2 regions of the Saccharopolyspora sp. NPDC045941 genome follow, and region 2 is predicted to be linked to the other one. Evidence: riboswitches for the same ligand, from Rfam matches in the RefSeq annotation. Region 2 holds a riboswitch; the other holds the start of a gene.
The links. Region 2 has a riboswitch for thiamine pyrophosphate ahead of thiC (phosphomethylpyrimidine synthase ThiC). Riboswitches for the same ligand answer to the same signal wherever they lie in the genome.
Positions count from the first base shown of each region.

Region 1 (14,311 bases), on a different contig from region 2:
CGGCGAGCCGAGCGCGGTCACCGCGGACGGCGCCGGGCTGGCCGACGAGATCCGCGAGCGGATGAGCGGGAACCTTTGCCGCTGCGGCGCGTACGCCAACATCGTCCCGGCCATCGCGGAGGTGGCGCAGCGATGAAGCCGTTCCGCTACCAGCGCGCCGCCGACGTCGCGACCGCGGTGGACACCCTCTCCGCGACGCCCACCGCCGCGTTCCTGGCCGGCGGCACCAACCTGGTGGACCTCATGAAGCTGGAGGTCGAGCAGCCGGACGTGCTGGTGGACGTCCGGCGGCTGACCTCCGGCCGGATCGAGCAGCACCCCGAGTTCGTGCGCATCGGCGCCGCGGTCACCAACACCGCGCTGGCCGCCGATCCGGTGATCCGCGAGCGCTTCCCGCTGCTCTCGCAGGCGGTGCTCGCGGGCGCCTCCGGCCAGCTGCGCAACCTCGCGACGACGGGCGGGAACCTGTTGCAGCGAACCAGATGCGTCTACTTCCAGGACGTGACGACGCCGTGCAACAAGCGGGAGCCCGGGACGGGTTGCTCGGCGCGGGAGGGCTTCCACCGCGAGCACGCGATCCTCGGCACGTCCGAAGCGTGCGTCGCCACGCACCCGTCCGACATGGCGGTGGCGATGGTCGCGCTCGACGCGGTGGTGAACACGCAGGGGCCGCACGGACAGCGAGCGATCCCGCTGGTCGGGCTGCACCGGTTGCCCGGCGACGAGCCGGAGCGGGACACCGTCCTGGAGCACGGCGAACTGATCACCTCGATCGACATCCCGTCGCTGGGCTTCGCGGTGAACTCCCGGTACCGCAAGGCCCGCGACCGCGCGTCGTACGCGTTCGCGCTGGTGTCGGTGGCAGCCGCCGCGGACGTCGCCGACGGCGAGCTGCGTGACGTCCGGCTGGCGTTGGGCGGCGTTGCCCACAAGCCGTGGCGGGCGACCCGGGCCGAGATGGTGTTGCGCGGAGCCGCTGCGAGCGAGGAGAAGTTCCGGGAGGCAGCCGATGCGGAGCTCGCCGACGCGCGGCCGCTGCCCGGCAACGAGTTCAAGATCCCGTTGACGCGCAACATGATCGTCGACGTCCTCGCCGAGCTCGCGGGGGTGCGGAGATGACCACCACGACCAGCCTGATCGGCGCGCCCGTCGACCGCATCGAAGGCGACGAGAAGGTCCGGGGCGCCGCGCTGTACGCGGCGGAGCACCCGGTCCAGCGGCCGGTGCACGTGTTCCCGCTGCAGTCGGACATCGCGCTGGGGCGGATCACCGGCATCGACACCGCGGCGGCGATGCGCGAACCCGGCGTGCTGGGCGTGCTGACCCACGAGAACGCGCCGCGGCTGGCCTCGACCAAGGACGCCGAACTGGCGATCCTGCAGTCGCCCGAGGTCGCCTTCCGCGGGCAGTTCATCGGCGCGGTGCTCGCCGAGACGGCGGAGGCCGCCCGGCGGGCGGCGAACCTGGTGCGGCCGAGCTACGAGACGCGCACCCACGACGTCTCCCTCCACCCCGCCCGCACCGACCTGGTCAAGCCCGGCGAGGTCAACGGCGGCTTCCCGACCGACACCGTCGAAGGCGACGTGGACGGCGCGCTGGCCGCCGCGGCGGTGGTCGTCGACGCCACCTACACCACGCCGCAGGAGCACAACAACCCGCTGGAACCGCACGCCACCATCGCGATGTGGACCGACGACGAGCTCACCCTCTACGACTCCACGCAGGGCGTGCACTGGGTGCGCGACACGATCGCGGCCCTGTTCGGCATGGAACCGCACCGGATCCACGTGGTCTGCCCGCACACCGGCGGCGGCTTCGGCTCCAAGGGGCTGCCGCACGCGCACGTGGTGCTGGCCGCGATGGCCGCGCAGCTCGTCGCCCCGCGACCGGCGAAGCTCGTCCTGACCCGCCAGCAGATGTTCTCGGTGGTCGGTTACCGCACCGGCACCATCCAGCGGATCCGGCTCGGCTGCGAGGCATCCGGCGTGCTGACCGCGATCAGCCACGACGTGGTCGAGCAGACCTCCCGGATCAAGGAGTTCGCCGAGCAGACCGCCGTGCCCACGCGCCTCATGTACGCCGCCCCGAACCGCCGCACCACGCACCGGCTGGCCGAGCTCGACGTGCCGGTGCCGTCGTGGATGCGCGCGCCCGGCGAGGCGCCGGGCATGTTCGGCCTGGAGGTCGCCATGGACGAGATGGCGATCGCCTGCGGCCTGGATCCCGTCGAGTTCCGCATCCGCAACGAGCCGGACACCGATCCCGAGACCGGCCGGCCGTTCTCCAGCCGGAACCTGGTCGCCTGCCTGCGCGAGGGCGCGCGGCGGTTCGGCTGGACCGGGCGCGATCCGGCGCCGCGCGCGCACCGCGACGGGCCGTGGCTGGTCGGCACCGGGGTGGCCGCGTCGACGTACCCGGTGTTCAGCATGCCGGGCTCGCGGGCCATCATCCAGGCCCGGCCGGACGGCCGCTACCGGGTGCTCATCGGCGCCGCCGACATCGGCACCGGGGCGTGGACCGCGCTCACCCAGATCGCGGCCGACGCGCTGGGCGTCGGGATGTCCGAGGTGGCGCTGAGCATCGGCGACACCGACCTGCCCTACGCCACCGGTGCGGGCGGGTCGACCGGCATCCTGTGCTGGGGTTCGGCCATCGTGGACGCGGCCCGCCGGTTGCGCACCGAGCTGCCGGCCGGGGAACCGGTCCCGGACGAGGGCGTGGAGGTCACCGGGGCGCTGCCGGACAACCCGTACGCCGGGCAGCTGTCCATGCACAGCTTCGGCGCGCAGTTCGCGGAGGTCCGGGTGCACACCGTGACCGGGGAGCTCCGGGTGCCGCGGCTGCTCGGGATCTTCGCGGTCGGCCGGATGATCAACGCCAAGACCGGGCGCTCGCAGCTGCTGGGCGGGATGACCATGGGGCTGTCCATGGCGCTGCACGAGCACAGCGTGGTCGACCCCCGGTTCGGGCACGTGGTCAACCACGACTTCGCGGAGTACCACATCCCGGTCAACGCCGACATCGGCGACATCGAGGCGGACTGGATCGACGAGCACGACCCGTACGTGAACCCGATGGGCGCCAAGGGGATCGGCGAGCTGGGCATCGTGGGAACGGCGGCGGCGATCGCCAACGCCGCCCACCACGCCACCGGCATCCGCGTCCGGGACCTGCCCATCACCCTGGACAGGTTCCTGTCCAGGTAGAGCGTGCGGTTCGGTCTTCCTCAGCACATCGTCCACAAAGGGCGGAAGTGTCTTCCTTGTTGCTGTTCATAGTCGTGAACACACGGACCTGGCTAAAAACCACGGCCCGATCGCGGTGGAGGACTTGCGGGTCCGCAACATGCTCCGGGCTGGTGGACGCGGCGCTGGCGGAGAAGGCGGCCGCGGTGGCGATCTGGGCCCGCATCGACCGGCTGGCCGCCCAGATCCGGCCCACGGATCCGGAAACCCGCGAATATCTGCGAGTTTCGAGCAGGTACGGGCTGCTGCTGCACCGGGTGATCCACCACGGCTGGGGCGCGATGCTGCGCGGCTTCGCCGGCGACCGGACCGGCAGCTACGACATGGCGGCCATCCGCGCCCACATCGCCGGGTACGACCAGGCCTGGTCGGAGTTCCGGCGCCTCGCCGACGAGAACCCCTCGTGTGCCTCGCTGTACGTCCCGCAGTCGTTCGGGCCGCGGAACCCGGACGGCACCTACGACGCCGACCCGGATCACGGCATGCGCCAATCCGTCGACCGGTACCGCGAGCTCGCCCGGTGACGTCCGGGCGCGGATCGGCTTACGCGTCCTTTCGGAATGCGGCGTCAGCCGCATGCGGTGAGGGACTCAGCTTGCACCGCCGCGGGTTCTCAGACGTCGTCTGGCGAGGACAGCCCCGATGCCGCGTATTCGGTCATACGTAAGTCGGGGCTCCCACAGTCCAGACGGCGGCCGTAATTCCCGCAGGGGGGCCGCTACCCGCACCGCCACGCAAGCCCATTGAAGAAATCATTTCTCACGAGCGGGAGCGCCAGTCGGAGGCGAGCAGGGACCAGACCTCGACGTCGCGGCGGCGGCCCTGGTACAGGAAGGATTCGCGCAGCACGCCGTCGAGGGTCATGCCCAGGCGCTGTGCCGTCGCCTTGCTCCGGTGGTTGTCCGCGTCGTTGCGCCACTCGACGCGGCTCATGCCGCGCACCCCGATGGCCCAGCCGATCAGGTGCGTCGCGGCCCGCGTGATCAGGCCCCGCCCCTCCGCCTCCGGCGCGAGCCACACGCCGAGCTCGCAGACGCCCGAAGGCACGTCGAAGATCCGGAACAGGATCCCGCCGACGAGATCGCCGCGCAGCCGGATCCCGTAGATGCGCCCCTCGTCGGCGGCCTGCCGGTCGGCGTAGCTCTGCAGGAAGGCCCGGGCGGACGCCTCGTCGGTGACGATCTCGGTCCACGGCAGCCACGGTGCCAGGTGGTCGCGGTAGCGCTCGGCGTGGGCGGTGAACTCGGCGGCCTGCCAGGGTTCGAGCGGCGTCAGCGCGGCGTCTTCGGTGAGAGGATGGCTGAACATGCTTCTCCGTTCAGAGATCGGTCGAACGCATCCTAGTCCGGTGCGGCGACGTTCCTGAGCGGCTTTTCCGGATTCGCGTCGCGTTCGGAGTCCTCAATGGACGAAATGTTTCGGCGGGGTGCCAGCGCGGCGCGCAGGAGGATCTTCAGGGAGTACCGGAGGAGGTGGTGGCCGCGGCCGAACAGCCACGGGACGCCCTTGGCGAGCAGCCACCGAAGGTGGTCGAACCCGCTGACCCGCGCGCCGCCGGAGCACTCCAGCGACACCGTGCCCGGTACGGCCAGCCCGGCCGCGGCGAACCGGTCGGCGAAGGCGGCGGCGAGCATCCGGTGCCCGAGCTCGGAGGGGTGCAGCCGGTCCACGCTCCACGTCGCCGGGTGGTAGGAGCCCGGCAGCCGGTCCAGGTCCACGACGCCGGCGGCGTGTTCGGCGGCGACGGCGTCCAAGATCCGGTTGAGCTCGTCGATCCGCCTGGCCAGCGCCTTGCGCAGCGGCCCGGGGAGCCGGAAGACCCGGCCGTGGTCGTGGTAGCGGATCGTCACGGCGACCGCGCCCGTGGCGACGAGCGCCCCCACGACGTCGTTCAGCTGCCGCCGCAGGTGGCCCGCGTCGAAGTCGGAGCGCATGGTGTCGTTCATGCCGACCATCACCACGGCGGCATCCGGCGCGGCCCGCAGCGCGGCGGGCAGCTGGGCGTCGTGCACCGCCGCGATGCGCGCGCCGCTCGCCCCCACGTTCGCCAGCTCCGCGGCGCCGAGCGCCTCGGCCAGCAGCGGGGCGAACCCGCGCCAGCCGCCGGCCACCGGGTCGCCCATGCCCACGGCGACCGAATCGCCGAGCACCGCGACGGTCCGTGTTCTCCGCGGGCCGCGCGGGCCCGCCGTGATCGCGTCCTGCACGTGATCATCGTGATGGCCGTGCTTCCTGCGGCGGTGAGGCGGCGGTGACCATCCGGCGACCGCTGGGCGAAGAATCGGCGCGTCAGCCGGGCGCGGCGCGGTAGTCCTTGTCGGGCCAGAACGGCCACTCCTCGAAGTCCCGGCACGTCCCGTCCGGGGCGAACCGGATGACCCACAGGTCCCGGTACTCCTGCGGCACCGAACCGCCGTAGCGGACTTCGACCCGGACGACGGCGGTGTCGCCTTCGAGCGCCACGGGGCTGCTCGTCAGCTGGAACTTCTCATCGGGCCCGACCCGCTCGGCCTCCCACATCCGCCCGATGGCGGCAAGGCCGACGACGGGTTCGAGGTAGGGGGCCTGCCGATAGCTCGCGTCCGGGGAGAAGATCCCGGCGAGCGCGTCGACGCCCGGGGTGCGCCAGGCCCGCTCGTACCCGGCGACCCACGCACGCACCTGCTCCCAGTCCATGGTCTGCGAGTCTGGCACCGGCGGGCCCCTCGCGCAGCAGCCCCACGCCCGTGTGCACTTGGTGTCGCTCTGGCAACACGACGTAGACACGGTGCCTGACCAGCGGAAACGATGTTTTTCAGGTGTCTCGCCGCGCGGCCGCGAGGGCTTCGGTTGCGATGGTTCGGAGGGGGCGGCCCAGGGCCGCCGCTGCCGCTGCGACGTCGTCGTGCTCCGGTTTCGCGTGGTGGGGGCCGTGCTTGACGCGGATCTGGTGGCCTTGCACCGTGACCGTCGTGGTCCGGCGGGGCAGGGCTCGGCGGTCCACCGCGTGGCGGCGGATCCCGAGGCTGCCGGTTTCCGCCAGCACCAGGTCGGACAGCCCGGATTCCAGCTCCGGGCGGCACAGCACGTGCAGCACCTGGGCCGGGCGGGACTTCTTCATCGTCGCCGGCGTCGTCCAGGCGTCCGCCGCGCCGCGCTCCAGCGCGCGGTTGATCACGTGCCCCAGCACCTCGCCGGTCACATCGTCCACATTGCACTCCAGGACCACCATCGGCTCGGCCGGTCCGGCGCCCAGCGGCACCCCGAGCGTCGCCGGAAGCACGTTGGGGCGCTGGGGGAACCGGCGCGTGCCCGCGCCGTAGGCGGTGTCCTGCACGGTCATCGCCGGGGGAGGGGTGAAGCGGGTGCCGATCGCCTGCAGCAGGGCCGCGCCGGTCGGCGTGACCGTCTCGCCCGGCAGGTCGGTGCCGACGACGGCCGCGCCGCGCAGCAGCCGCAGGGTCGCCGGGGCGGGCGCCGGGAGCACGCCGTGGCTGCACCGCACCGTTCCGCTGCCCAGCGCCAGCGGCGCGGAATGCACGGTCGTGATGCCCAGGGCGTGCAGCGCGGCGGCCACGCCGACGGTGTCCACCACGGTGTCCAGCCCGCCGATCTCGTGCAGGTGCACGTCGTCCGGGTGCTCGCCGTGCAGGGCTCCTTCCACCTCGGCGATCGCCGTGATCGCCGCGGCGGCCAGCTCCGCCACGGGTTCGGGCCGGGCCTGCCGGACTCGCGCGATCAGCTCCGAGGCGTGCCGTTCGGTGCTGGTGTCGTCGACGTCCACCACCGCTTTCGTCGCCGCGATGCCGTTGACCTGCACCTGCTCGGTGGACAGCCGCCAGCCCGGCAGGCCGGTCGACTCCACGGCCGCGCGCACCCGGTCCAGCGGCGCGCCGAGGCCGAGCAGAGCGCCGAGCAGCATGTCCCCGGAGACGCCGGTGACGGGGTTGAGCCAGAGGATCATCGCGGTTTCGCCACCACCTGGGCCAGCCGGTGCGCGGCCATCGCGGCGCCGAACCCGGAATCGATGTTGACCACGGTCAGGCCCGCCGCGCAGGACGTCAGCATGGCCAGCAGCGCCGTCACGCCCTCCAGGGCCGCGCCGTAACCGGTGGACGTCGGCACCGCGATCACCGGGCAGGCCACCAGCCCGCCGACGGCGCTGGCCAGCGCGCCCTCCATGCCCGCCACCACGATCACCGCGTCGGCACGGTCGAGCTCGTCGCGGGCCGCCAGCAGCCGGTGGATCCCGGCCACCCCGACGTCGCGGACCACCTCGGTGGACAGCCCGATCGCGGCCGCCACCGCTTCGGCTTCGGCGGCCACCGGCCAGTCCGAGGTGCCCGCGGTGGCGATGCAGACCCGGAACGCCCCGGCCGCCGCCGGTCGCCACACCAGCAGCCGCGCGGTCTCGTGGTAGGTGCCGCCGGGCACCTCGATCTCCGCGGCGACGTCGGCTTCGACGCGGGTCACCAGCACCGGGCCGGTGCCCCGGGCGAGGAGTTCGGCGACGATGCCGGCGATCTCCGCGGGCTGCTTGCCGGGCGCGTAGACGACCTCGGGGAGGCCCTGCCGGGATTCCCGGTCGGTGTCGACCCGCGCGTACCCGAGATCGGTGAACCCGGTCATGAGGCGGTCCGGGCGGGCAGCAGCGGCAGCAGGACGTTCATCCGTCCACTTCGGAATCCCGCCAGATCCAGCGCGCAGAACTGGAAACCGGCCTCGCGCACCGCGCGGTCCAGCTCTTCGCGCCGCGCCGCGGCCCGGTCGATGTCGGCCGCCGGGACCTCCAGCCGGGCCACCGTGCCCTGGCCGTGCGCCCGCACTCGGCACACCTCGAAGCCGAGGCGGTGGATCGCCGCTTCGGCTTCCTCGATGCGGCCGAGCACCTCGGGCGTCACCGGGTCGCCGTAGGCGACGCGCGAGGCCAGGCACGCCGCCGCCGGTTTGTCCGCAGTGGACAGTCCGAGTTCCTGGCTGGCCCGCCGGACCGCTTCCTTGCTGAGCCCGGCGTCCACCATCGGCGCGATGACGCCGCGCTGCGCGGCTGCCTGCTGGCCGGGCCGGTGGTCGCCGAGGTCGTCCAGGTTGGTGCCCAGCGCGATGCCGGCACCCATGGCGGCCGCTAGCGGCTCCAGCGCGTCGAACAGCGCGGACTTGCAGTGGTAGCAGCGGTTTCCGTCGTTCGCGGCGTATTCGGGGCGGTCGGCCTCGTCGGTGCAGACCTCGATGTGCGCGAAGCCGCGGCCGCGCGCGAACTCCTTGGCCTGCCGGCGTTCGTCGGCGGCGAGGCTGGGCGAGACGGCGGTGACCGCGAGCATCCGCGAACCGAGCACCTCGTGCGCCACGGCCGCCAGCAGCGCCGAGTCGACGCCGCCGGAGAACGCCACCACGAGGGCCTCCTCCGCGCCGATCCGTTGCCGGAGACGATCGAGTTCGGGCACGCTCACGGTGGCTCCTTTCCTCCGCCTTCGACCGCCCGGCGACGGGAACGCCATGGTCCTGACAGGTGGTCTGACCACACTCTAACCGGATTCGGCGGAAGATCCCATCCCCCCGGAGCACGCGCGCGCGAGCGCGCTGGGCGGCTGCCGCGGCCCAACGCGCTCTCCGTGCTTGACCAGGGGGAATCTGCTACCGGCCGCTGCCGTAGGGTTTGGTGAGGATCTCCAGGACGTGGCCGTCGGGGTCGTCGAAGTAGACGCCGCGACCGCCGTCCCGGGTGTTGATCTCACCCGCCTCCTGGTGCGCCGGGTCGGCCCAGTACGGCAGCTCCTGCGCCTTGATCCGCCCGAAGATCTCGTCGAACTCCTCGTCGCTGACCAGGAACGCGTAGTGCTGCGGGACGATCTTCTCGTCGGTCTCCAGGTAGTCCAGCGTGACGTCGTTGCACGTCTGGACGCACATGAACGGGCCGAACGGTTCCGGGTCCGGGAGGCCGAGCAGGTCGGCCACGAACCGAGCGTGGGCGACCTTGTCGGACGTGGCGACGATGGTGTGGTTGAGCTGGACGGGCATGGTGTTCTCGCCTTCCTCGTCGTGTTCCGCTGTTCCCGAGGCTAGGAGTTACACCAAGGTCGAGGTCAATACCGGCCCTTGCTGGTATCGCTCGTCCGGGTGGCGCGTCGCCCGGACGGGTCCCCGGCGGCTTAGCGTCGAGCTGGTGGGAACCGGCGAGGATCGGAGGGCGCGGTGGCGGGCAACGCGGCACAGGAGATCGCTTCGGGCTACGCGACCGAAGGCGCGGCGGTCGAGCTGGGCGCGGTGGTCGTCGACGGCTCGGTGGATGCCGCTGCCGCCGTGCGGATCCCGCTGGCGACGATGAACCGGCACGGCCTGGTGGCGGGCGCGACCGGCACGGGCAAGACGAAGACGCTGCAGCTGCTGGCCGAACAGCTGTCCGACGCGGGCGTGCCGGTGCTGCTGGCCGACGTCAAGGGCGACCTCTCCGGCCTGTCCGCTCCCGGGGAGGGCGGGGGCAAGGTGGCGGCCCGCGCCGCCGAGGTCGGCGATGACTGGCGGCCCGCGGCGTTCCCCGTGCAGTTCCTGTCGCTGGGCACCGGCGGTCGGGGCGTGCCGATCCGCGCGACCGTGACCGGCTTCGGGCCGCTGCTGCTGGCGAAGGTGCTCGGCCTGAACGCGACGCAGGAGTCGACGCTGGGCCTGATCTTCCACTGGGCCGACGAGCGCGGGCTGGCGCTGCTGGACATCAAGGACCTGCGCTCGGTGATCCAGTACCTGACCAGCGACGAGGGGAAGGCCGAGCTCAAGGGCATCGGCGGGGTCTCGGCCGCCAGCGCGGGCGTGATCCTGCGGGCACTGTCCAATTTGGAGGCCCGGGGTGGGGACGAGTTCTTCGGCGAGCCGGAGCTGGCGGTCGCAGACCTGCTCCGGCAGGTCGACGGCAGGGGCGTGGTGAACCTGCTGGAGCTCGACGACGTGCAGGCCGACCCGGTGCTGTTCTCGACGTTCCTGATGTGGCTGCTGGCCGAGCTGTTCGAGGAGCTGCCGGAGGCCGGCGACCTGGACCGGCCGAAGCTGGTGTTCTTCTTCGACGAGGCGCACCTGCTGTTCAGCGACGCGTCCAAGGCGTTCCTGGAGCGCATCGAGCAGACCGTCAAGCTGATCCGGTCCAAGGCGGTGGGCGTGTTCTTCTGCACGCAGCTGCCCACTGACTTGCCCAACGCGGTGCTCTCCCAGCTGGGCGCCCGGGTCCAGCACGCCATCCGGGCGTTCACCCCGGACGACCAGAAGGCCCTGGCGCGCACGGTGAAGACCTACCCGACGACCGAGCACTACGAGCTCGACGAGGCGCTGACGTCGCTGGGCATCGGAGAGGCGATCGTGACGGTGCTCTCCGAGACCGGTGCGCCGACGCCGGTCGCGTGGACGCGGCTCCGCGCGCCCCGCTCGCTGATGGGCGCGATCGGCGAGGACGCGGTGCGAGCCGCCGCCGCTTCATCCGATCTGCACGGGAAGTACGAGCAGACCGTCGATCGGGAATCCGCCTACGAACTCCTGGCGAAGAAGGTCGCCGCCGCGCCCGAGACGCGGGAAAAGTCTGGAGTACCGGAAAAGTCGGAAGCGTCGGGATTCCTGGAGAAGGCGATGGACAATCCCGCGGTGCGGTCGTTCTTCCGCTCGGCGGCGAGCGCGCTGGGGCGGGAGATCACCCGCGGCCTGTTCGGCAACCGCCGTCGGTGACCCGGCTGGCATCGGTCACCTGATCGGGGTAGGGTGTCGCCGACTCAATCCACGCGGGAGCTCGGGCGCACCGGGCTGAGAGGGTGGCACCACAGCGCCACCGACCGCAGAACCTGTCCGGATAATGCCGGCGTAGGGAGCTGTTGATGGCGCTTGACGTCGATCGTGCCGAAGTTCCGCACACCCTGGACGAACCGGCACCGAAGACGCTCGGCGTGCTCGACCAGGGCGCGTTCTGGGGCAACCTCGGGGTGAGCCTGCTCGGCTTCAGCGGCGCGCTGGCCGTGCTCGCGCCGGCCGGCGTGCCGCAGCTGTCGTTCGCCGCCGCCGTCACCGCGTGCGTGGTGGGCACCGTGATCGGCAGCATCATGGTCGGCCTCGCGGCCGTTCCGGGAGCACGCACCGGCGCCCCGGCGATGATGTTGCTGCGCGGCCTGTTCGGCACCAAGCTGTCGTACCTGCCGACGGTGCTGAACATCCTGCAGCTGATCGGCTGGGGAACCTTCGAACTCCTGGTCATCGCGCAGGGCGCGGAGGCGTTGTTCGGCGGCGGCCCGCACTGGTTGTACGTGCTGGTGGCCGGTGCGCTGACCACCGTGCTCACGTTGCGCCCGCTCGGCGCGCTGCGCCTGCTGCGCCGCTACGTCAGCATCGCGGTGGCGATCGCGATGGTGTACTTCTTCGTCCAGCTGCTGCGGCAGCCGCTGCCGGACATGAACACCGGTTCCTGGCAGGGCTTCTGGCCCGGCGCGGACGCCGCGCTGGCGGTCGCGGTGTCCTGGATCCCGGTCGCCTCGGACTACTCGCGGCACTCGAAGTCGGTGTCCGGCGCGTTCACGGCCGCGACGGTGGGCTACTCGGTCACCCAGATCGCCTGCTACCTGCTGGGGCTGATCGGGCTGGCGATGGTGGCCGGCGACGCGGACAAGGTGTTCGACCCGATGCTCGCGGTGCCGCTCGGGGTGATCTTCTTCGGCATCCTGGTGCTGCGCGAGGTCGACCAGTCCTTCGCCAACACCTACTCGACCGCGGTCTCCATCCAGAACCTGCGGCCCAGCGCCGACCGCCGGGTGCTGTGCGTGATCATCGGGTCGTTGATCACGCTGCTCGCGCTGACCCTGGACATCGCGGAGTTCTCGAACTTCCTGCTGCTGATCGGCTCGGTGTTCGTGCCGATGTTCGGCGTGCTGGCGGTGGACTACTTCCTGCACGGCCGCCGCCGCAGCTACGACCTGTCCGCGCAGGCCCCGTCCCGCTGGGGCATGCTGCTGGCCTGGTTCCTGGGCTTCGCGGCGTTCCAGCTGATCAACCCGGGCGAACTCGGCTGGTGGAGCCAGTTGTGGACCGGTTTGCGGGACGCGCTCGGCTTCACCGTCCCGGCGTGGATGAGCGCCGCGCTCACGTCGTTCGTCGTGGCCGCCCTCGCGGCCGCGATCATCGGCGCCTTCCGCCGCCGCGGCGCGGAGAGCTGAGACGCACGCTAATCCCGCGTACGCATCGCGAGCAGCTTGATCGCGTTCTCCGCACCGGAGCCGTCCGCGGTCGTGACCACGACCACGGACTGCTCCGGCGAGCGGGCCGGCACGAGGATCTGCTGCGCGACCGCGAGCGCGCCCACCAGCGGATGACGCAGCTCGTATTCGTCCGCTTCGCAGGGCTTGACTCGGTGATCGCTCCACAGCGCCGCGAATTCCGGGCTCTTCATGGACAGTTCGCCGACGAGCGAGGCCAGCAGGGCGTCTTCGGGATGCCGCCCCGCGACCTGCCGGAGGTTGCCGACCACGGCGCGCGCCTTGCGCTGCCAGTCCGCGTAGAGGTCGCGGGTGTGCGGGTCGAGGAACAGCATCCGGGCCAGGTTCGGCCGGTCCGCCGGGCGTTCCGGAGCGGTTCGGTCGAGGTGCCCGGCCAGCAGTGCGTGGCCCAGCGCGTTCCAGGCCAGCACGTCGGTCCGCCTGCCGAGGACCAGCGCGGGCACGGCCCCGAACGACCGCAGCAGGTCGCGGGTCAAGGGGTCGAGCCGTTCCAGCGGAGGGCGGCGCTGCGGCCGGGGACGTTGCGCGGCGAGCTGGTGGAGGTGTTCGCGCTCGTGCTCGTCGAGCCGCAGGGCTCCGGCGAGGGCATCCAGGATCGCGTCGGAGGCGTTGACCGACTGGCCCTGCTCCAGGCGCGTGTAATAGGACACGCTCACCCCGGCCAGCTGCGCCAGTTCCTCCCGCCGCAACCCCGCCACGCGTCGCCGCTCGTGGAACTCGGGCAGGCCGACGTCGTCGGGGCGCAGGCGCGCACGCCGTGCCCGGAGGAACTCGCCCAGCAAGCCAGGAACACCCATACCCGCAGTATCCGCCGCGCTCGGCCGGTGAGCCTGACCCTGCCGGGGGTAGGCGAACACGGGTCTGGCCGGTCGGCGCACCGGGGTCGCACGGTGGACGGAACACCAGCGAACACCCCGGAGGGAACATGCGCGAAATCGTGCTGGGCGACGTCACGATCACCCGGGTCGTGGAGTACTTCGGTCCGGTCGAGATGCCGCCGGACACCTTCTTCCCGGAGAGTCCCGAAGGCGCCTGGAACGCTCCCTGGCTCGCCCCGGACTTCCTCGACCCGCACACCGGCGATTGCATGTCGGCCATCCAGACGTGGCTGCTGCGCAGCGAGGGCAGGACGATCCTGGTCGACACCGGCGTCGGCAACCACAAGGAGCGGCCGTACTCGCCGGTGTGGAGCCACCTGAACACCGACTTCCTCGGCGATCTCGCCAGGGCCGGGGTGCGGCCGGAGGACGTGGACCTGGTGATCAACACGCACCTGCACGTGGACCACGTCGGCTGGAACACCTACCTCGACGGCCGCAGCTGGGTGCCGACGTTCCCCAACGCCACCTACCTCATGCCCCGGGCCGACTTCGAGTTCTGGAACCCGGCGAACGGCCATCGGCCGAACCTGGGCCGCGGCAACCAGAACGTCTTCGAGGACAGCGTCGCGCCGGTGCACGAGGCCGGGCTCGCGGTGCTGTGGGAGGACGGCTACCGGATCGACGCGAACCTGCGGCTGGACCTCGCGCCCGGGCACACCCCTGGTTCGTCGGTGGTCACGCTCGAATCCGGCGGCGACCGCGCGCTGTTCGTCGGCGATCTGCTGCACACCGCCCTGCAGTTCGTCGAACCCGACACCAACAGCTGCTTCTGCGAGGACCCGGCCCGGGCCAGGGCCACGCGGCGGCGGCTGCTCGGCTGGGCCGCCGACGCGAACGCGCTGGTGCTGCCCGCGCACCTCGGCGGTCACGGCGGTGCCGAGGTCGTCCGCGAGGGCGACCGGTTCGCCATCGGGGGATGGGCCCCGTTCGCCCGAATCTGACGGAAGAACAGGAGAAACGGGTGTCCGAC
Region 1 covers NZ_JBWKKU010000063.1:14,814-29,124, reverse strand. Annotated here, with positions in the region: gene AC07FN_RS35965 (2Fe-2S iron-sulfur cluster-binding protein) at 1-136, shown strand, start outside; gene AC07FN_RS35960 (FAD binding domain-containing protein) at 133-1,119, shown strand; gene AC07FN_RS35955 (xanthine dehydrogenase family protein molybdopterin-binding subunit) at 1,116-3,206, shown strand; gene AC07FN_RS35950 (hypothetical protein) at 3,359-3,769, shown strand; gene AC07FN_RS35945 (GNAT family N-acetyltransferase) at 4,005-4,553, opposite strand; gene AC07FN_RS35940 (SGNH/GDSL hydrolase family protein) at 4,586-5,452, opposite strand; gene AC07FN_RS35935 (YybH family protein) at 5,535-5,939, opposite strand; gene larC (nickel pincer cofactor biosynthesis protein LarC) at 6,040-7,188, opposite strand; gene larB (nickel pincer cofactor biosynthesis protein LarB) at 7,185-7,853, opposite strand; gene larE (ATP-dependent sacrificial sulfur transferase LarE) at 7,850-8,674, opposite strand; gene AC07FN_RS35915 (VOC family protein) at 8,859-9,242, opposite strand; gene AC07FN_RS35910 (helicase HerA-like domain-containing protein) at 9,417-10,928, shown strand; TPP riboswitch at 10,972-11,084, shown strand; gene AC07FN_RS35905 (purine-cytosine permease family protein) at 11,075-12,400, shown strand; gene AC07FN_RS35900 (helix-turn-helix transcriptional regulator) at 12,409-13,257, opposite strand; gene AC07FN_RS35895 (MBL fold metallo-hydrolase) at 13,386-14,282, shown strand; gene AC07FN_RS35890 (carboxylesterase/lipase family protein) at 14,303-14,311, shown strand, end outside.
Region 1: it holds a riboswitch for thiamine pyrophosphate, as region 2 does, so the genes downstream of both, AC07FN_RS35905 (purine-cytosine permease family protein) here and thiC (phosphomethylpyrimidine synthase ThiC) in region 2, are expected to answer to the same signal.

Region 2 (14,311 bases):
TCTTGCCGTCCGCCGCGCGCCACGACCGCCAGCGCCGGGTCGCGGCGGGCCGCCGCGGGCAGTCCGGTGCAGGCGCGGGAGCGCACCGCCCGGGCGAGCTCGGCGGCGACCTGGTCGGCCTCCGCGACGATCTGCTCCAGGCGCGCGGCTTCGGCCCGGTCGCTCTGCTGGGCCTGCACGAGCAGGGTCTCCCGAGCCGCGCGGAAGCGGGCCGCCCCGGCGAGCACCTGACCGAGCCAGGTGCTGGACCCGTCGGCTCGCCACGCGGCGGCGGCGGATTCGACCACGCCCGGCCCGGGTTCGAGCAGCGTGCGGGCGACCGCCACGCGGGTGGCCCTGGTCGGATCGCCGAGGCCGATGATCACCCGCAGCACCAGCGCGAACGCCGCGCCCGCGGCGCTCGCCGCCAGCAGCACCAGCACCGGCTGGTCGGAACCGATGCCGGTGGTGGTGGACACCAGCGTCGCCGCGGCGAAGGTTTGCCCGCCGATGCGGTAGTGCTCGCCCAGCGCGGGCAGCATGCCGGCGCCGAAGACCACCACCGCCACGGCGAGCCCGGCCAGCACCGGGATGTTGCTCAGCAGCGGGCCGACGGTCATCACGAGCACCAGCGCCGGGGTGAACCAGACGAACCGCTGCAGGTCAGAGCGCAGCGACTGGCCGCCGGTGGCGATCAGCGCGAGCACCGCGGTCAGGCCGGCGATCAGCGCCGGGGTCTGCAGGCCGAAGATCCAGCCGATGGCGGTGCCGGCCACCACGGCGACGAGCACCAGCACCGCGTACTGGCGCTGCCGGGGATCCGGCGCCCCGGCCTCGGTGGCCAGCAGTCCCCGCACTCGCGTCCACACCGATTTAGCCACGCTGTTGCAAACCCCTGTCGTCGTCGTGCGCGCAGCGCGCAGCGGACCGCGGGCCGCCGCTGGCCCACGATCTCGGGAATTACGCGCTTCTCAACCCCTGTGTCGATCGGGCACGCCATTCGGGTTACAGATCCGGGACGAAAATCACTCTATTAGGGGCTCGGTTGGGGGGTTCAGATGGACCGGGGGCTGATGCGCCAGAACGTCGACACCGGCCCGACCCCGGCGCCGAGCGGGTAGGCGTCCGACACGCTGCGCGTGACGAACCGCTTGCCGCTGCGCACCGCGTCCGGCATCGAAGCGCCCTTCGCCAGGGCGGCCGTGATCGCCGAGGCGAACACGTCGCCGGCGCCGTGGGTGTGCACCGTCGCGTAGCGGGGGCCGGGCAGCGGGATCGCCTCGTTGCCGTCGAAGAGCAGGTCGATGCACTCCGGGTCGTCGGCCAGGTGGCCGCTCTTGATCAGCACCCACTGCGGGCCGAAGTCGAAGACGGCCTTCGCGGCGTCCAGCAGGTCCGCGCGGGTGCGCGCGTCGATGCCGGTCAGCAGCCGCACCTCGTCGAGGTTCGGCGTGACCAGCGTCGCGCGCGGGAAGGCCTTGTGGCGCAGGGCGTCCAGCGCGTCCGGGCGCAGCAGCGGCTCGCCGCTGCGGGAGGCGGCGACCGGGTCCACGACGAACGGCGTGCGACCGCCGCGGCCGATGCCGTGCTCGTCGCAGACGTCCAGCACGGCCTCGATGGTGGCGGCCGAGGCGAGCACCCCGGTCTTGGCCGCGTCCACGCCGATGTCCGAGGCGACCGCGTCGACCTGCGCGGCGACGGTCTCCGGCGGGATCTCGACCAGCCCGGTGACGCCGACGGTGTTCTGCACCGTCACGGCGGTGACCGCGGTCATGCCGTGCACGCCGCAGGCGAAGAAGGTGCGCAGGTCCGCGTGCATCCCGGCGCTGCCGCCGGAGTCCGACCCGGCGATGGTCAGCGCGGTCGGGGGAGCGGTGTTGTTCGCGGGCCGACGTTCGTGCCCGGCCGAGATCTCGTGCATCCACTTCATGTTACGGCCCCGCTCCGCCCGATCTTCCCAGGCGCGGACCGGCCGGGAACGCGATTTCAATGGAAATTGGACCTTCGATTTCAATGGAAATTGCGGTCCTCCGGCGTGTCGGGCCACGACACGCCGGAGGATGTGGACAACCTGCCCGGGGTCAGTCGGCCAGCGGGAGGTAGACCTTGCCGCCGGCCCCGGCGAACTCGCCGGACTTCTCCCGCATCCCGGCCTCGATCGCCTCGACGCTGGTCAGGCCGCGTTCCGCGGCGAACTTCCGGACGTCCTGGGTGATCTTCATCGAGCAGAACTTCGGCCCGCACATGGAGCAGAAGTGCGCCGTCTTGGCCGGTTCGGCGGGCAGCGTCTCGTCGTGGAAGGCGCGCGCGGTGTCCGGGTCCAGCGACAGGTTGAACTGGTCGGTCCAGCGGAACTCGAACCGCGCCTTGGACAGCGCGTCGTCCCGTTCCTGCGCCCGCGGGTGCCCCTTGGCCAGGTCGGCGGCGTGCGCGGCGATCTTGTAGGTGATCACGCCGGTCTTGACGTCGTCCCGGTTCGGCAGCCCCAGGTGCTCCTTGGGCGTGACGTAGCAGAGCATCGCGGTGCCCGCCTGCGCGATCATCGCCGCGCCGATGCCGGACGTGATGTGGTCGTAGGCGGGGGCGATGTCGGTGGTCAGCGGCCCGAGCGTGTAGAACGGCGCCTCGCCGCAGAGCTCCTCCTCCAGGCGCACGTTCTCGGCGATCTTGTGCATCGGGACGTGGCCCGGGCCCTCGATCATCACCTGCACGTCGTGCTCGCGGGCGATGTGCGTGAGCTCGCCGAGGGTCTCCAGCTCGGCGAACTGCGCGCGGTCGTTGGCGTCCGCGATGGAGCCCGGCCGCAGGCCGTCGCCGAGGGAGAACGTGACGTCGTAGTCGCGCAGGATCTCGCAGAGCTCGCTGAAGTGCGTGTAGAGGAAGCTCTCGCGGTGGTGCGCCAGGCACCACGCGGCCATGATCGAGCCGCCGCGGGACACGATGCCGGTGACCCGGTTCGCGGTCAGCGGCACGTAGCGCAGCAGCACGCCGGCGTGCACGGTCATGTAGTCCACGCCCTGCTCGCACTGCTCGATGACGGTGTCGCGGTAGATCTCCCAGGTCAGCGCGGCCGGATCGCCGTTGACCTTCTCCAGCGCCTGGTAGATCGGCACGGTGCCGATCGGCACCGGCGAGTTGCGCAGGATCCGCTCGCGGGTCTCGTGGATCCGCTTGCCGGTGGACAGGTCCATGACGGTGTCGCCGCCCCAGCGGGTCGCCCACACCATCTTCTCCACCTCCTCCTCGACCGAGGAGGTCACCGCGGAGTTGCCGATGTTGGCGTTGACCTTCACCAGGAACTTCTTGCCGATGATCATCGGCTCGCTCTCCGGGTGGCAGCGGTTGGCCGGGATCACGGCCCGGCCCGCGGCCACCTCGTCGCGGACCAGCTCGGGCGACACGCCCTCGCGGACGGCGATGTACTCCATCTCCCGCGTGATCACGCCGGCCCTGGCCCAGCCGAGCTGGGTCCGGTGCTCCCGCCCGTCGGTCCACCCCGCCCGCATCCGATGAAGTCCACTGTGGACGTCGACGGTGGCGTTCTCGTCGGTGTACGGCCCGGAGGTGTCGTACACGTCGAGGTGCTCGCCGTTGGTCAACTCGATGCGGCGGAATGGCACTTGCAGGCCGGATTCGGTGTTCCGGAACACCTTTCGCGAGCCGCTGATCGGCCCGGTGGTGATCTGGGTTCCGCTTTCGGACGCGTTCGGACGCACGTCGGCCACTGCCATCCACTCCCTACGCCGGCATTACCCGGTCAGGTTCATGCGGTCGGCGGCCCCGGAGTTCTCCAGCCGCCCTCTCAGCCCGCTCTTGGTGCGAGCTCCCGCGGTGTTGATTTGTCGCTGCCCGAGGCTAGCCGGGAGACCGCGGGCTGCCAACCCCGGTTCACCCCGATGACGGCAGGCTGGTTTGCCATTAGGCTCATGACCAGGGCGATCACAACGTTGTCAGGGGCGGTGAGTACGGTGCGTGACGACATCGATACAAGAGGTGATCGCGCTATGACTGCTGCCTTGGCGATCGAGACGGCCACGTGGGAGGAGGCTGTCCAGAGTTGGCAAAAGCTGGATCTTCCCAACAAGGCGTGGCGCGCGGAGATCATCGAAGGAAGGGTTCAGATGACGCCGCCGCCAGGTACTGCTCATAGTCTGATCGCTCACTTCGTGCACCGGGCATTTTTGCGCGCTGTCTCGGACGAATGGGGAATCTTCCAGACGCTCGGTATCGCGATTCCGATGCGTCGTACCTTGTGCGTTCCGGACATTGCGATCGTTCCGCGAGATGCTGTTCCTGATGAGGAGGGCTCGGTTTCAGCGAGCAAGGCGGCGTTGGTCGCTGAGATTACGTCAATCGGCAACGCGGATGACGATCGTAAGAAGAAGCTGTGGGCATATGCCCACGCCGAAGTGCCCTTGTACTTGCTGATCGATCGGTTCGGCGAGGAGGGGCCTGCCGTGTCCCTGCATTCAAAACCGTGCGGCGGGCGATACCTGACTCACCAAAGCGTTCCCTTCGGAGACCCGATCGATATTCCCGAGCCGTTCGGCCTGGTCTTGGAAACCAAGGAATTCTGATCAGTCGTCGTCTTCGGCGAAGGGGTCGCCGGATTCCGCCGGGTCCCAAGTCAGGCCCGGGATTCCCCAGCCGTTGCGGCGGACCATCTTCTTCGCCGCCCGGGCGTGGCGGCCCATCAGGCGGTCCAGGTAGAGGTGGCCGTCCAGGTGGTCGGTCTCGTGCTGCAGGCAGCGGGCGAAGAAACCGGTCCCCTCGACCTCGATCGGCTTTCCGTCCACATCGGACCCGGTGACCTTCGCCCGGCTCGCCCGGCCGGTCGGGTACGACTCGCCGGGCACCGACAGGCAGCCCTCCCAGTCGTCGTCCGGGTCCGGCATGCTCTGCGGGATCTCGGACGTGGTCAGCTCGGGGTTGACCACCACGCCGCGGTGCTGGACACCCTCGTCGTCGGGGCAGTCGTAGACGAACACCCGCAGGTCGACGCCGATCTGGTTGGCCGCGAGCCCGACACCGTTGGCGGCGGCCATCGTCTCGAACATGTCCTCGACGAGGGTGCGCAGATCGTCGTCGAAGTGCTCCACCGGGCGCGTGGGGTTGTGCAGCACCGGGTCGCCGACGACGCAGATCGGGTGAACAGCCATGAGCGGGACTTTAGCGGTTTGGGCAGTCGGGGTGTTCTGGAGCCGGTACTCACCGGTGTGATCCGCTCCCGCCGGGATTCCGGGCATGGTGTAATTGGGGTGGAATCACAGCTGTGTGATTCCAGCGAACGCGGGAAGTCCCGAATCGCGAGGCGAGGAGCCAGATGGACGCCGCCCAAATGCTGACCGCGCAGGAGATCGCTCGTCAGTGCGAGCAGCTGGCGCGCCTGCAACAGCGGAAGCCGAATTCCGATCCGGCACCCGGCCGGCGGTTGCGCCTCGCCGAGCCGATCACCCAGCCGATCGAGCGGATCGTCGAACCGCCGCCGGTGCCGCCCCAGCCCTTACCGCCGGACGGCGAGCTCACCGTCCGGGAGCGGGGCATCCTGGCCTTCGAGTCACAGTGGTGGAAGCGGGAAGGCGTGAAGAAGGAGCTCGCGGTCCGCGAGCTGTTCGACATGTCGCCCTCGCGGTACTACCAACTGCTGAACGCGTTGCTGGACAGTCCGGTCGCCGAACGGGCAGACCCTATGCTGATCAAGCGGCTGCGCAAGGCACGGGCGGGACGGCAGCGCGCACGGGCCGCCCAACGACTGGGAATCGAGTTGCACTGATGGCTTCAGGGGAACCCACCGGACCGGCCAAGGCCAAGATCATCGGCTTCGGCCTGATCGGCGTCGGTGCGATCGCGGGCGTCATCGGCATCACCACGCTGGTTTCCGGCGGTAGCACGTCGAACACGGCCCAACCGTTGCCCCCGGAACCGGGCAACAACCCGCCGGTCACCTCGCTGGCGCAGAACCCGCCAGCTGAGCCCTCCGCGGTGCCGCCCGCCGGCACGACGCCGGTCGCACCGCCGGTGGCGCCGCCACCGGCCACACAGGACACTCCGCCTCCTGCGCCGCCGCAGGGCAACCAGAACCAGGACGTGCCGGTCGGTTCCGGCAACGCGACGGGCAAGATCCTGGTGCGCGTCTACAACAACAGCACCATCGGCGGGCTGGCGCACCGCGCCGCGGAGGACTTCCGGGGCGCCGGTTACGAGGTTCCGGAGGTCGGCAACTACTCGGCGGGGCGCATCCCCACCACGACGATCTACTTCCGGCCGGGCACGGTCGAGGAGCAGCAGGCGAAGGACATGGCGGCCCACTTCGGGGCGCGCGCCGAGGCCCGCTTCGACGGCATCCAGGACGCGACGCCGGGCCTGATCGCCATCATCACCAACGACTACAAGGGCGCGGTAGCCGCCAAGTGACCCGGGGACGGCGCGGTTTCGCGAGGAATCGCGCCGCCCTGGGTGACGTGAAGTCGCGCGGTCAGGAGCGGTTGGTGGCGTAGGCCTCCAGGGACGCGAGCTGGGCCGGGTCGAGGGAGGGCCGGACCGCCTTCCGGGCCGTCGCGAGGTGCGTGGCCGAAACCTCCGCCGCCGAAAGGGATTCGCGCATCGCCGTCAGGGCCGCCTCGCGGATCAGGCCCGCGCAGTCGGCGGCGGAGTAGCCGTCCAGCTCGGCGGCCAGGGCGGCAAGGTCCACATCGGACGCCAAGGGGGTGTTCTTCGCCGCCGCGCGCAGGATCGCCTCGCGGGCCTCCGCGTCCGGCGGCGGGACGTAGACGAGGCGCTCCAGGCGTCCGGGGCGGAGCAGGGCCGGATCGACCAGCTCGGGGCGGTTCGTCGCGCCGAGGACGACCACGTCGCGCATCGGCTCCACGCCGTCGAGTTCGGTCAGCAGCGCCGCGACCACCCGGTCCGCCACGCCGGAGTCCGAGGACTGGCCGCGGCGCGGCGCCAGCGCGTCCACCTCGTCGAGGAACACCAGCGTCGGGGCCGCGTTGGCGGCCCGCAGGAACAGCTCGCGGACCGCCCGCTCGGATTCGCCGACCCACTTGTCCATCAGCTCCGCGCCCTTGACCACGAGGACGTTCAGCCGCCCGCTGCCGGCCAGGGCGCGCACCAGGAACGTTTTGCCGCAGCCCGGCGGCCCGTACAGCAGCACGCCGCGCGGCGGCTCGACGCCGAGCCGGGTGAACGAATCCGGGTACTGCAGCGGCCAGAGCACCGTTTCGGTGAGGGCCTGCTTCACCTCGGTCATGTCGCCGACGTCGTCCAGCGTCAGCCCGCCGGTCTGCAGGTTGTCCGATGTGGACATCGAGATCGGGCGGACCGAGGACAGCGCGTCGAGGAGGTCCTGCTGCCGGATGCGGGGATCGGCGGTGTCGTCCTGGTGCCGCAACGCCGCGCCGACCGCCGCTTCCCGGCACAGCGCCACCAGGTCGGCGACGACGAACCCCGGAGCGCGCTCGGCGACCTCGGCGAGCTGCACGTCCTCGGCCAGCGGCGCGTTGCGCAGCAGCACGCGCAGCAGATCCGCACGGGTGGCGTCGTCGGGCAGGCCGAGGGTGAGCTCCCGGCCCACCAGGCCCGGCTCCCGCAGCCTGGGGTCGATCGCCTGCGGCTGCGAGCTGGTGACTACCACGGCGAGCCGGTCGGTGCCGATCGCGCCGCGGATCGCGTCGAGCGCCACGGTCGCCAGCGGCGGCGGTTCGGTGCCCGGCAGGAGGCTCTCGACGTCGGTCAGCAGCAGTACGCAGTCGCCGGTTGTGCTGGTGGCGCGGTTGATCGCGTCCTGGAGGCGTTGGGCGGCGGTGCGCGGTTCGAGCGCCGCGACGCTGGGCGCCGCGACCTCGACGAGCTCCGAGCCGATCGCGCTCGTCACGGCGCGGGCGAGGGTGGCCTTGCCGACGCCGGCCGGGCCGCTGAGCAGCACGCCGAGGTGCGGTTCGGCGCCGAGGCGGCGCAGCAGCTCGGGCTGCTCGAACGCCAGCCGCAGCCATTCGGTGAGCCGCTTCGCCGTGTCGCGGGAACCGACCAGATCGGCGACCGGGACCGCGTGCTCGGCCGGTTCGACCGGCGCCGGCTGCGGCGCGGCCGGCGCGGTGGGGGAGTCCGCCGGTGCGGCGCCGTCCCGCCATTCGACCACTGTGGACGGTTGCACGGCCACCGCGCCGGGCGGTTCGGTGGAGGCGATGGTGATCAGCTCGTTGGTCCAGGTCATGCCGATGGCGGTGGAGAGCTTCCGGCGCACCTCGCCGGCGTTCGCGGTGGTCGCCGGCGCGACGTCCTGGGGCAGCAGCGACACGGTGTCGCCGGTCCCGAAGACCTTGCCGGTCAACGCCATCCGCACGGTCTCGGGAGCGACGGTGGCGCGGGCGAGCTGCGAACCCGCGATGTTCACCCGCTTCGCGGCGGCGACCTGCACGGGCGCGACGCCCACCTCGGCGCCCTCGGTGAGGCCGAGGTTCATCAACGCCACGTCGTCGAGCAGCAGCACCCCGGTCGGGCTGCCGGGGGCGGCCGCGGCGGCCAGCGCCACGGTGACCCGAGCACCGGTCAGCTGCACGGCGTTCCACGGCCGCAACCCCAGGGCGTCGAGCACCTCGGGATGCAGGCGAACGACGCCGCGCCGGGTGTCCTTGGCGGACGGGGAGAGTCGAGCGGTCAGCGTTATCGACGGCACGCCGCGAGCTTAACCACGCAGAACCGGCACCGAGACCCCCAACGCCCGCCGAATCACGCGGCGCAACACCCGACGCAGGGCCCGGAGGAACCCCCGGCGCAACGCCCGGCGCGGGGCCCGGAGGAACGCTCTGCGGAACGTGGATCCGCAGTTTCAATTGAAACTGCGGATCCACCGGTGTGTCGTGCCCCGGACATGCCGAAGGATGTGGACAACCCGGGGTGCCTGTGGACAACTTCCGCAATTTCAATGGAAATCGGACCTTCGATTTCCATTGAAATTGCGGAACACCGCCGGGAGGAACCCCGCGCGCCGGGCCCTGGCCACGCCCTGGCCGGGCCGCGCCCAGAGCCGGGCCTCCTATCCCGGAGCGGGCCTTCGGGAGTGGTCGGGCCTTCGGGAGTGGCCGGGCCTCCGGGAGCGGGACAGGTCTTCGGGAGCGGGCTGGGTCTTCGGGGGTGGGTCGGGTTTTCGGGGGTGGGTCGGGTTTTCGGGGGTGGGGCGTTAGCGGCGGGGGCCGTCGTTGCGGCTGCGCCGCAACTCCAGGCGTCGCCAGCTGCGGCGGGGTCCGTCCGGGTGGCTGTGGCGGCGCGGTAGGCGGACGCGCCTGGCGGCGCCCGCCACGCTGCGGCGCAGCGGCGGCCGCAGGCCGAGCCGGCGTTGGGTGCGCCGGCGGATCGCGCGCCGCTCTCGCGGCGGTGCGCTCCACGCCTCCGGGTGCTTGGCCAGCCAGTTGTGCCGGTAGACCGCGTACGGGATGTGCAGGAGGTAGATCACCATGGCGATCGCCAGCGAGATCAGCGGGAACATGATTATTCCCGCCGCCAGCAGCGCCACCAGCACCAGCAGCGGTGCCGCCGCCCTCGGCGGCACCTTCACGGTCTTCAGCGACAGCGTCGGCACCCGGCTGACCATCAGCGCCGCGACCAGCACCATCCAGACCATCACCACGTTCTGGTTCGCCCACCAGCCCAGGTAGCCGAAGTGCGCCGTCAGGACGATCGGGAGCAGCCCGAGCAGCCCAGCCGCCGGGGCGGGCACCCCGACGAAGAACTCCTTGGCGTACGGCGGCTGCTCGGCGTCGTCGAGCAGCGTGTTGAACCGCGCCAGCCGGAGCACCATGCACACCGCGAAGATCAGCGACACCACCCAGCCGACGCGGTTGTCCTGCAGCTGCCAGGCGTACAGCGTCAGCGCCGGGGCGACGCCGAAGGACATCGCGTCCGACAGCGAGTCCAGTTCGGCGCCCATCTTGGAGGTGGCGTCGAGCAGCCGCGCGATCCGCCCGTCCAGGCCGTCGAGCACCGCCGCGACGGCGACGGCCGCGATCGCGCCGGTGAGCTGGCCGTTGAGCGCGAACTGGACCGCCGACAGCCCGGCGCACATCGCCAGCACGGTGATCGCGTTGGGCAGCAGCCGGATGCCGGGGGCGCTGTGCATGCTCATGAGGAATGCGTCCCCCGAGGCAGCTCGGCGAGGGCGGTCTCCCCGCCGATGGTGCGCTGGCCGGGCTCGACCAGGATCCGGCTGCCGGTGGGCACGTAGAGGTCCACCCGGGAGCCGAACCGGATCAGGCCGTAGGTGCTGCCGGCCTGCAGCACGTCGCCCTCGGAGACGGAGCAGACGATGCGGCGGGCCACGAGGCCGGCGATCTGCACCACGGCGACCTGGGTGCCGTCGTCGGTGCGGATGACCATCGAGTTGCGCTCGTTGTCCTCGCTGGCCTTGTCCAGGTCGGCGGAGAGGAACTTGCCCGGCCGGTAGGCGATGGTCTCGACCTTGCCGCTCAGCGGGATCCGCTGGACGTGCACGTCGAAGATCGTCAGGAAGGCGCTGATGCGGGTCATCGGCTCGTCGCCGAGGCCGAGCTCGGCCGGCGGCGCCGCGGGCTCGATGTGCGAGATCGTGCCGTCGGCGGGCGCGACGGCGAGCCCCTCGCGGCTGGGCGTGGTGCGGGCGGGCTCGCGGAAGAACCACGCGCACCAGGCGGTGACGATGCCGCCGAGCACGCCCGCCGGGCGCCAGCGGCGGCGCAGCAGAAGGGTCGCGATGGCGGCGCCGAGCACGAACGGGCGGCCTGCCGGGTGCATCGGCGGGATGGTGTCGCGGGCCAGCGCGGCGAGGTGCGCCAGCAGGTTCTTCTTCGGTTCTTCGGCGGTGCTCATCGAGGTGCTACGCCCCTGCGTCGGCGGTCTATGGTGCGGCGGTTCGGCCGGGTTCCCGGCGCGAACGCCGAGCGCCGACCGGTGCCGTCGTCGGTACAGCATCGCGGACGCCTCACGTCAACCGACGCCAGGGGGCGTAGTTGATCAAGAACTACCCTGCTGACCTGCGTCTATCCGATTCCGGGATGCTACCGCCAACGCGCCGCCCAGGTAACCCGGTCGGGTGAGGGAAAGCGAGGAGGCCGTTCGACGTCTCCCCGTAGACGTCGGACGGCCTCCCCGGTGTGGTCCGTGCACCCCCCGACGGCGCACGGTCCTCGGTGTGTCCGCTCCCACTGGCAAGCGGTAGTGGGTTCGTGCGGACGTCTATAGAGATGTATATGGGCGACGGTTCGTTACGCGGTTTCCAGTGTAATTGAGTTCACAAAATGTCCGTAGCCGCTTTTGGAGGACCTCACGGCGCCGTTACATGACGAAGAGTCATCAGAACCCCGCTCGCTCTCACTCATTCGTGTCGACGGGTTCGTCGAGGTTCATCCGCGCTCCCATCAGCTCGCCGAGGCCCCGGTACGGGTCGCCGTGCTCCACGCCGTCGGCCGTGCTGCGCAGCACCAGCTCGGACACGCCGTCCTCGCCGTCGCGCACGCCGATGGCGTCCAGCTCGGACACCGCGTACTCGTCCAGGTACAGCTCCAGCGACAGCGACCAGCCCACGCGGTCCTGGTCCAGCTGCGCGCGGGCCACGTCCCGGCTGTCCACCCACTGCGCGCCGGGCCGCTCCCGGAGCTCGCCGATCGGCGTGGCGGCCAGCTCGGCGAGCTGCTCCTGCTCCGCCTTGCGGAACCGGGCGAGCGTGCCGGCCAGCAGGCGCTTCGTGGTGCTGGCGGAGCTGGGCAGCAGCACCAGGCCGCGATCGGTGACCAGCAGGTCGTAGTTGCCGCCGGGGCACTGCACCGGGCTGACGATCCCGGCCAGCGCGGGCTCGGGCTCGGCGGCGGGGCGGCGCGCGTGGGTCATCGGCACCCCGAGGTCGACCAGCGCCCGGTGCAGGCCCGGGATCAGCCGGGGATCGGCCACCGCCGGGCGGACCAGCCGGTCCGGGTCCAGCGGCTGCCCGTTGGCCAGCCGCACCGTCGACGGGCCGCCCCAGTCCAGCTCGTGGTGCGCCCGCCGGGCGCAGATCAGCGCGTCCACCACGGCGCAGCCGAGCAGGTCGGTCAGCGTGTCGACGGCGGCCTCGTCGATGCGTTCCGGGCACAGGCCGGGGTTGAGCACCGGGTTGACCAGGTCGTGGCCCTGGCCGCGGTGGATGGCGGGCAGGATGCCCGCGATCGTCGGCTCCACCGGCAGCCCGCTCTGCGCCGCCGCGGAACTCAGCAGCGCGGCTCGCTCGGCGACGTGCGCGGCGCCGGCCAGCCGGGCCAGCTCCGGCCAGCCCAGCCGGCGCTTGAGGCCGTCGACCATCAGGCGGTCTTCGAGGTCAGGCACGCTTTTGCGCGGGTTGCGCAGCAACGCGAACGCGGGCCGGTCGTCGATGTCGCGGCCGGTGACCTTGACCCGCTTCATCGCTTCGATGCGCCGGCGCGCGGGCAGGTGGGTGCGGCTGCCGTCCTTGCCCTCGGCGATGGCCTTCTTGACCCGCTCGGCGAGCTCCGGTTTGCGGGTCGGGTGCTCCATGAAGTTGCGGAAGCCCAGCAGCACGTCCGGCGTGTGGCCGACGGCCTTGGCCATGCTGAGGTACTCGTCGGCGTACTCCTGCCAGCCGAGCTCGATGGCGATCCGCTTCCGCAGCGCGGTGGCCGCCGCTCGGGTGCCCGCCTCCCGGACCGCGATGGCGTCGGCGGCGAGCTCCAGGTCGTGGCCGGTGGTGGCCGCGATCGCGGTGAACAGCCGGGCGTAGCCGGTGAACAGCCACTTGACCGGGCCGCCGGTGAGCCCGTCGACGGTGCGCTCGACGCTCGCCGACGCCCGGTAGGCGGTGACCGTCAGCTTGTTGCGCCCGGTCAGCCTGCCGAGTTCGTGCGCCACCACGGCCCGCAGCTCGCTGACGTTGAGCGCGGCCAGCAGCGGTAACCCGAGCTCCAGGTAGCGGGTTCGGATGCGCAGGCCCAGCAGCGCGGTGTCCTCGCGGATGTTCGCGGCCGGGTCGGAGGTGACGCGGATTTCGTCGGGCAGCGGTGCGGCCGCGTCGGCGGAGATCGACTCCACCATCCGCCAGACCTGCGGCTGCTCCGCTCGGTCCAGCCGCACGCCGCGCGGCCGCACCCGGCTCCGCAGCACGGCGCGCAGCCCGATCGCGAAGAGCGCGCCGACGGCGACCGCCGCGAGCGCGGCCTTCACCCCGCTGGACTGGTCGTATCGGAAGGTGAACGCCGAGATCGCGAGCAGCCCGAGGACCAGCGCGATCGGCGCGAGGAAGAAGCCGATGTGCAACGCCAGCGCCAGGGCGGCGCGCCAGGGGCCACGCACGGTGCAGAACTCCGGAGGGGTGGTCGGTAATGGTGGTGCAGTCTTGGGGACGCCGGTGCCATCCGTCAACCAGATGATCTTCCGAGCCCCCGGGGCGGTGCTAGTCGAGCAGCATGACGTCCACTGTGGACCCTGCAGCGAGTTCGGTCACGTCCTCGGGGATCTCCAGCAGGCAGTTCGCCTTGGCCAGGCCCGCCAGCAGGTGCGAGCCGGGCGCGCCCTGCAGCGTCACGCTGCCGGTGGCCGGGTCGAACCGGCCCCGGCGGTACTGGCGCTTGCCCGCGGGCGCGGACAGCGGCTCGGCCAGCGTCGCCTGCCGCACCGGGCGGTGGGTGGCCTGGTGCCCGGCCGCGGCGCGCAGCGCGGGCCGCACGAACACCTCGAACGACACCATCGCGCTGACCGGGTTGCCCGGCAGCGTCACCACGGCGACGCCGTCCCGGTACCGGCCGCAGCCCTGCGGCATCCCGGGCTGCATCGCGACCTTGGTGAACTCGACGCCGGTGCCGGTGAGCGCGTCCTTGACGACCTCGTAGGCCCCGGCGCTGACGCCGCCGGAGGTGATCAGCAGATCCGTGTCGGCCAGGTGCGGGGCGAGCGCGGCGTGGAAGGCCTCGACGTCGTCCGGCACGAACCGCAGCAGCGTCGCCTCGCCGCCGGCTTCGCGCACCGCGGCGGCCAGCATCAGGCCGTTGGACTCGTAGATCTGCCCGGGCTGCAGTGCGGTGCCGGGCGCGACCAGCTCCGACCCGGTGGACAGGACCAGCACCCGGACCGGCCGGTGCACGGGCAGTTCCGCGGCCCCGATGGCGGCCGCGACGCCCAGCTGCGACGGCGCCAGCGCGGTGCCCGTCGTCAGCACGGTGGCGCCCGCCGTGACGTCCTCGCCCGCGCGCCGCACGTGCGCACCCGGCTGCACGGCGGCGAACATCCGCACCTGCTCGGTGCCGCCGTCGGTGCGTTCCACCGGGATCACCGCGTCCGCGCCTGGCGGCATCTGGGCGCCGGTCATGATGCGGTGCGC
Region 2 covers NZ_JBWKKU010000025.1:90,379-104,689, forward strand. Annotated here, with positions in the region: gene AC07FN_RS21535 (FUSC family protein) at 1-860, opposite strand, end outside; gene thiD (bifunctional hydroxymethylpyrimidine kinase/phosphomethylpyrimidine kinase) at 1,034-1,900, opposite strand; gene thiC (phosphomethylpyrimidine synthase ThiC) at 2,061-3,704, opposite strand; TPP riboswitch at 3,698-3,819, opposite strand; gene AC07FN_RS21550 (Uma2 family endonuclease) at 3,948-4,556, shown strand; gene AC07FN_RS21555 (peptide deformylase) at 4,557-5,138, opposite strand; gene AC07FN_RS21560 (DUF3263 domain-containing protein) at 5,303-5,752, shown strand; gene AC07FN_RS21565 (LytR C-terminal domain-containing protein) at 5,752-6,393, shown strand; gene AC07FN_RS21570 (AAA family ATPase) at 6,455-8,653, opposite strand; gene pssA (CDP-diacylglycerol--serine O-phosphatidyltransferase) at 9,158-10,099, opposite strand; gene AC07FN_RS21580 (phosphatidylserine decarboxylase) at 10,096-10,818, opposite strand; gene AC07FN_RS21585 (M48 family metallopeptidase) at 11,320-13,287, opposite strand; gene moeA (molybdopterin molybdotransferase MoeA) at 13,388-14,311, opposite strand, start outside.